2 linked regions of the Spartinivicinus marinus genome follow. The main gene of each other region encodes a partner of the protein of the gene in region 2 in a complex. Links are inferred from orthologs where the notes say so. Each region holds a gene or a part of one and is shown on either strand. Other genes may lie near its edges.

Region 1 (3,289 bases), 1.9 Mb from region 2 along the record:
TTTACTAGGAGAGGCCTTTTTGATCTCAGCAATTACTGCAGGTTGCTTTGCCTTCACTTTAGCTTCAACAGCTGCCTTGAAGCCTCGACAAGCAGGAGCACTACTAGCTAGTTCGATTAACTGCTCTATTGGTTTTTTTTGTAAACGCTCAGCTATTTCCTCTTCTTTACGAGCGAGGATTTTCTTTAACACAGTTGGCGTATTCATGTATTACTCATCATCTTTCTGGGTTGCATAACGGGTGAAGCTAGCAAGCTCTGCCATTTTTTCTTTAGCCAGACCACTGTAAATGGCATCTTGTGCATCTTTTACCCCTTCAGCCAAATCATCTGCCAGCCCAGCTACATAAATAGCAGCACCAGCATTTAGTGCAATAATATCGGCTGCTTTACTAGCATTAGAGCCCTTTTGTTTACCCAAAGCATCTTGAATCAATGCATAGCTTTCTTCTGGGCCAGCGACTTCTAGGCCAATTAAGCTTTGACTGCTAATACCAAAGTCTTCAGGCTTAACTGTATATTCTTTAACCTCACCATTTTTAAGTTCAGCTACATAGGTTTGATTAGCAATCGAAATTTCATCTAAGCCATCAGCTGAGTGCACTACCATGACATGTTCACTTCCCAGACGCTTCATCACATTAGCCATATGTTTAGCCAATGGCTTGCTAAATACACCGATCACTTGCCGTTTAACTCTCGCTGGATTGGTCATTGGCCCCAGCATATTAAACAGGGTACGAACCCCCATTTCTTTACGGGGACCAATGGCATGCTTCATGGCACCATGATGTAAAGGCGCAAACATAAATCCTAGCCCTACATGCTCTACAGCACGAGCAATTTGCTCACTGGTTAGCTCCAATTTTATTCCAGCAGCCTCTAGCAAGTCTGCACTACCTGACTTACCCGATACAGAGCGATTGCCATGCTTGGCAACATGGCCTCCTGCAGCAGCAACTACAAATGCGGCGGCGGTAGATACATTAAAAATATTAGCCCCATCACCACCGGTACCACAGGTGTCGACTAAGTTTTCTACCTCAATTTCAACAGGAGTCACCAACTCCCGCATAACTTGAGCAGCACCGGTTATTTCATCAATGCTTTCACTTTTCATCCGCAGGCCAATCAAAAATGCAGCAATTTGCGCATCTGTTGCATGCCCTGTCATGATTTGTCGCATGACCAAAACCATTTCTTCGGTACTTAAATCACGGTGATCAATTACCGTTGCTATTGCTTGCTTTATATCCATAATAGGTACCTCAGCAGGTCTGTTGCAGGAAGTTATTCAGCAGCTCATGCCCTTGTCTAGTCATAATCGACTCTGGATGGAACTGAACGCCTTCTATAGCCAATGTTTTATGGCGAACCCCCATGATCTCATCCAACTCGCCTTGTTCTGTTTCAGTCCAAGCAGTTATTTCAAGACAGTCTGGTAATGACTCAGCTTCAAGCACTAATGAGTGGTAACGAGTCGATTGCAACGGATTTTCCAACCCTTGAAAGACTCCCTTATTAGCATGTTTAACGGGAGAAACTTTTCCATGCATAACTTGTTTAGCCCGTATGACCTTGCCGCCATACACTTGCCCAATACTTTGATGCCCCAAGCAAACACCCAAAATAGGGAGCTTACCTGCAAAGTGTTTGATCACAGCCATTGAAATTCCCGCTTCATTAGGTGTACACGGACCAGGAGAAATGACTATTCTCTCTGGATTTAGCTGTTCTATATCAGTAACAGTAATTTCATCATTTCGGTGTACTTGAACATCAGCACCAAGCTCTGACAAATACTGAACGATGTTGTAAGTAAACGAATCGTAATTATCAATCATCAGTAACATTGCACACCCCCAATTATTCCACTAAGCCTTTTTCAGCCATTGCTACTGCACTAAACATGGCACGCCCTTTATTGAGGGTTTCTTTCCACTCCAGGCTTGGATCCGAATCTGCCACTACTCCAGCCCCAGCCTGAATATAAAGTTGGTGGTTTTTAATTACTGCGGTTCGAATTGCAATGGCTGTGTCCATATTGCCATGCCAGGACAAATACCCCACAGCCCCACCATAAACACCACGCTTAGTGGTTTCTAACTCATCAATTATTTCCATTGCACGCACTTTAGGGGCACCACTAAGTGTTCCAGCAGGCAATGTTGCCTTGAGCACATCCAGCGCAGATAAATCTTCTTTCACCTGACCAATTACATTGGACACAATATGCATCACATGGGAGTAACGCTCGATTACCATTTGATCCGTCAATTTTACTGTACCAGTTTGCGCAACTCGACCAACATCATTACGACCCAAGTCGATCAGCATCAAGTGCTCAGCCAGCTCCTTAGGGTCAGCCAACAACTCTTTTTCCAAGGCCAAATCTTGCTCCTCGGTTTTACCACGCTTACGAGTACCAGCAATTGGCCGAACGGTCACTTGACCATCTTCCACATGGGCGAGTATCTCTGGAGAAGACCCCACCACATGGAATTCACCCAGGTCCAGGTAATACATATAGGGTGATGGATTTAGACAGCGCAGGGCTCTATATAAGTTTAATGGTGGAGAATGAAATGGTACTGTCATCCGCTGAGACAACACCACCTGCATCGCATCACCCGCTAAAATGTATTCTTTGACTTTAGCGACTGACGCTTCAAATTTTTCTTGACCCACCGATGATTTAAAGTCTGCTTCTGTCACTTCCCTTTTCTGCTTTGAAGTCGGTGCAGTAAACGGCTTGGAGTGTAAGGTTTCAACCAGCTCATGGAGGCGCTGTTTCGCAGAATTTAAGCTTTCTGTTTGGCTAGGATCAGCCATAACTACAAACAAAATTTTGCCTGTTAAGTTGTCAAAAATGACCACTTCTTCGGACAGCATGAGAAAAATATCAGGTGTATTTAATTCATCAGGTGGCGTGGTTTTTTGAAGCTTTGGCTCAATATATCGCACCGTATCGTAGGCAAAATAACCAACCAAACCGCCAAAAAAGCGTGGTAGCCCAGGTAGTTGAGGTACTTTAAATTGCGCTTGGTAGTCAGCAATATAGTTAAGAGGGTTTTGCTCTTGTCGAGTTTCTACTAGTTGGCCACTGACATACCGTTTAATTTCAAAGCCTGTTACTAGTATTTGCTCTTTGGCAGGCAACCCAATAATAGAATAGCGCCCCCATTTTTCCCCTCCTTGTACAGACTCTAATAAATAGCTAAAGGGTTGGTTGGCGAGTTTTAAATAGGTGCTAAGTGGCGTATCTAAGTCTGCCAGCACCTCATGGGTCA
Region 2 (3,183 bases):
CAACTTTCTGCTGATGAGTGAGCTAATGCTAGGCGGTTATCTATACTAATGTCTATGCTAAAGCATTATTTCTTACTGTTACTTGGCGTGTGGAGCATATCAATTTACCCATTGATGGCCAAGGAAATTAAAATAGCCTACAACAGCGACTGGCCTCCCTACTCATATATCGATAAAAAGGATGGTGTGGTTAAAGGCATTTTGGTTGATCTACTCAATAGTTTATTTGTTGAGCAGTTAAGTATTAAAACAATCAATTATGGCTTTCCTTGGAAGCGGGTGCAGTCAGAAGCCAAATCAGGGTTGATGGATGCCTTTATTACTGTCCCCACCGAACCACGTCTGGCCTATGCACTACGTTCTCGCAATATTGTTTACACCCTTAAAATGCAGGCTATCACCCGACAAGATAAAGCACTCATCGACCAGATAAGCCGAGTAAAAACGGTTTATGGATTAAATACATTTAATGTTTGCGAAATTATTGGCAATGGCTGGGGGTATCGGTTTTGGCAACAGCATAATGTTAAGTTTCAGGCAGTACCCAAGGTCAGCAATTGCTTATTGTTGATTGCCAAAGGGCGTGCTGACTTGATGATTCACCCATTAGCCGTGGGCTCTGCAGAGCTGTCTCGGTTAAAGCTAACGAAAAAACTGATCATTTTGCCTAAAGTGTATGGGGAAATGAAATTCACTTTGTTACTGTCAAAACAGTCCAATCTTTATAGCCAGGCACTAGTAGATGAGTTTGACCAGGTTATCGATAAGTTGAAACGCGAACAAGCTTACCAGCCCTTATTAGATGCCATTATGGCCAAAGTCACCGCAGCCACGTGGTAGCCCAGTTAGGCAAGACCTATATCCCTATATATCGTTATTTTCAATAAGACTGTTGATGCCTACTTTAATTGGTTGAGCGCATTCATTAAGTTGCTGACTTTGGCCCATGCTTCTTGATACTCATCTTCACACTGAGAATCAGCGACAATACCGCCGCCGCCCCAGCAATAAAGCCCTTGATCTTTAGCAACCAGGGTGCGAATCGCAATATTGGTATCCATTTGTTGATTAAAGCTGATATAGCCTATTGCTCCACAATAAACACTGCGAGAGACAGGCTCCAGTTGTTGAATAATTTCCATCGCTCGAATTTTAGGTGCACCAGTAATAGAGCCCCCGGGAAATGCCCCGGTTAATAAATCAAAATAATTAGCACGGCTGTTTAACTGGCCTGTCACTGTAGTCACCAGGTGATGCACATTGGCAAAACTTTCCAGCTTAAACAGATGTGGTACTTTTACCTGGCTACAGTGCTTGCTCAAGTCATTCCGTAATAAATCCACGATCATTAAGTTTTCTGCCTGGTCTTTTTCACTATTTAACAGGGCTTCTGCTTGTAAGCGATCCATTTCAGGATCAGCACTGCGTGCCCGAGTCCCCTTAATAGGCTTCGTTTCGATGACGCATTGATCTGCTTTAATAAAGCGCTCTGGCGAATGGCTTAATACAGTGATATCCCCAAATGCTAGATAGGCAGAGAAAGGAGCAGGGCTGGCCTTACGCAAATGGGTATAGGCTGTCAGCAAATCCCCGCTAAACTGGCTATCAAACCGTTGGGTAAAATTAACCTGATAACAATCACCTGCTTGAATATAGTGCTGTATTTGATTAAACGCTGATTGATATTCAGCTGGGGAAAGTACTGGTTGAAATGGTTCGGTCAGTTTAAATGATTGAGGTGGCTGAACGGCCTCCAACTTAGTTAAGCATGCTTGTAGCTGTTGATATTCCTCACGGGAAAGCGATGGGTGAGCGACTAAAACCGCCTGTTGTTGCTGATGATCAACCACAACCGCCCAGAGGTAGAGCCCTGCCATTAAGCAAGGCCACTCATCATCCTGATGCTTGAAGCGCTGAGGCTCTGTAACCGCTTTTAAGTCGTACCCCCAATAGCCAAGCCAACCACCCACAAAAGGCCAAGTACAGGCAACCGGCTCAAACTGCTCAAACAATTGCTGCTGTAAAACTAAGGGGTGCTCCTGAAGCTGTTTAGACTCACCTGAAAGCAGGTTTTGAAGGGTACAGCTCCCTTTCTGGTAGTGTAAAAAATAGTGGGGGTTGGCGGTAATAATATCAAAGCGACCATCAGTGTGCTTTCCATCAGTACTATCCAGCCAGGCGGGGAAAGGCATATGGCGCAATGCAAGAAAATAATCCAGGCTGTTAGGCGAGTAACGAACTGCTGTGACGGTAGCTTGCTTCATAACATCTAATACTATGGGGCTATCAACGTTTCCAATAAGGCCGCGGCATTGTAACGGGCTAGCCCAAATATTTCATCAAACCACATGAAATTTCCATGAGGTCTAGCGAAATCAGGCACCATCAAGCTTTTATCGCTGTTACAGGTACCTAAGTTCGCTGTAAAAAAGCACAACAGTTGCTCTTTTACAGCATTGTTGCAGTGTTTGAAATATAACCCAGCATGGCAATAAGTCTACTGTTGTTTAGCGCTTGCAGTTACAACAGCCTGCGCATATACGCTTTTTATCGCCCTTCTTTATAGATGTTCTCACGCAATTATTACTTCTCATAATAAACATCACTTGTAGGGTAGTGGCTTACTAATTGCTTTGATAGCTCTTAACCACACTTCACCTATCACAACTCCACCTATAAAACGGCAGGAATAATATAAAGGAGAATCTAATGGAATCTAGCACTTTATTGATGAGTCAGCTCACTGGTGAGTGGGGGACAATCAAATGGCTATTAGTGACTCTCATTTTCTTATGGCTCGCTAGTGCAACTGTGCTAGTAATGTTGGTCATCAAAGCTAAACGCTGGCTAATCCATATTGATGCTGTCCAAAAGCGCAAGTTGTTTAGAGAGCAAGCTGATGAGTTTCTAGAACAAAATAAGCTGGATCAACTACAAAAAATCAGTGAGCAGCGCGTAGAAAGTTACCCTAACGACACGTGGTGCCATTGGTATTTAGCCTTAGCGTTTTATCACAAAGGGCGCTGGCATGATGCTAAACGTACCTTCCAAACCATTCTGCAGTTAAATCCCAGCTGGCGTGAAACCGTTAATCCTTATGTTGAAGATTTAATGAACAAGATATCCAATAGTCGGCCTGGCTTGGTGAAATGAATACTTGCTGATTGGCTACTCTTTAACTAT

The links.
Region 1: the proteins of pabB (region 2) and OQE68_RS17645 are in contact, whole or in part, in a solved structure (PDB 8RP0), measured with the Escherichia coli proteins. The link is inferred for Spartinivicinus marinus from one-to-one orthologs.

The regions. Positions count from the first base shown.
Region 1 is NZ_JAPJZK010000001.1:3,873,946-3,877,234, reverse strand. Bases 61-3,020 are described here. They hold OQE68_RS17645 (anthranilate synthase component II), read right to left. Parts: upstream 1,853-3,020; coding sequence 1,268-1,852; downstream 61-1,267. Other genes in these bases: trpE (anthranilate synthase component I), read right to left, coding at 1,866-3,020; trpD (anthranilate phosphoribosyltransferase), read right to left, coding at 211-1,257; trpC (indole-3-glycerol phosphate synthase TrpC), read right to left, coding at 61-207. Also shown: more of trpC, read right to left, coding at 1-60; more of trpE, read right to left, coding at 3,021-3,289. UniProt on the Escherichia coli protein: Part of a heterodimeric complex that catalyzes the two-step biosynthesis of 4-amino-4-deoxychorismate (ADC), a precursor of p-aminobenzoate (PABA) and tetrahydrofolate.
Region 2 is NZ_JAPJZK010000001.1:5,737,780-5,740,962, reverse strand. Bases 83-2,936 are described here. They hold pabB (aminodeoxychorismate synthase component I), read right to left. Parts: upstream 2,265-2,936; coding sequence 900-2,264; downstream 83-899. Other genes in these bases: OQE68_RS25570 (hypothetical protein), read left to right, coding at 2,710-2,936; OQE68_RS25580 (substrate-binding periplasmic protein), read left to right, coding at 83-840. Also shown: more of OQE68_RS25580, read left to right, coding at 49-82; more of OQE68_RS25570, read left to right, coding at 2,937-3,153. UniProt on the Escherichia coli protein: Part of a heterodimeric complex that catalyzes the two-step biosynthesis of 4-amino-4-deoxychorismate (ADC), a precursor of p-aminobenzoate (PABA) and tetrahydrofolate.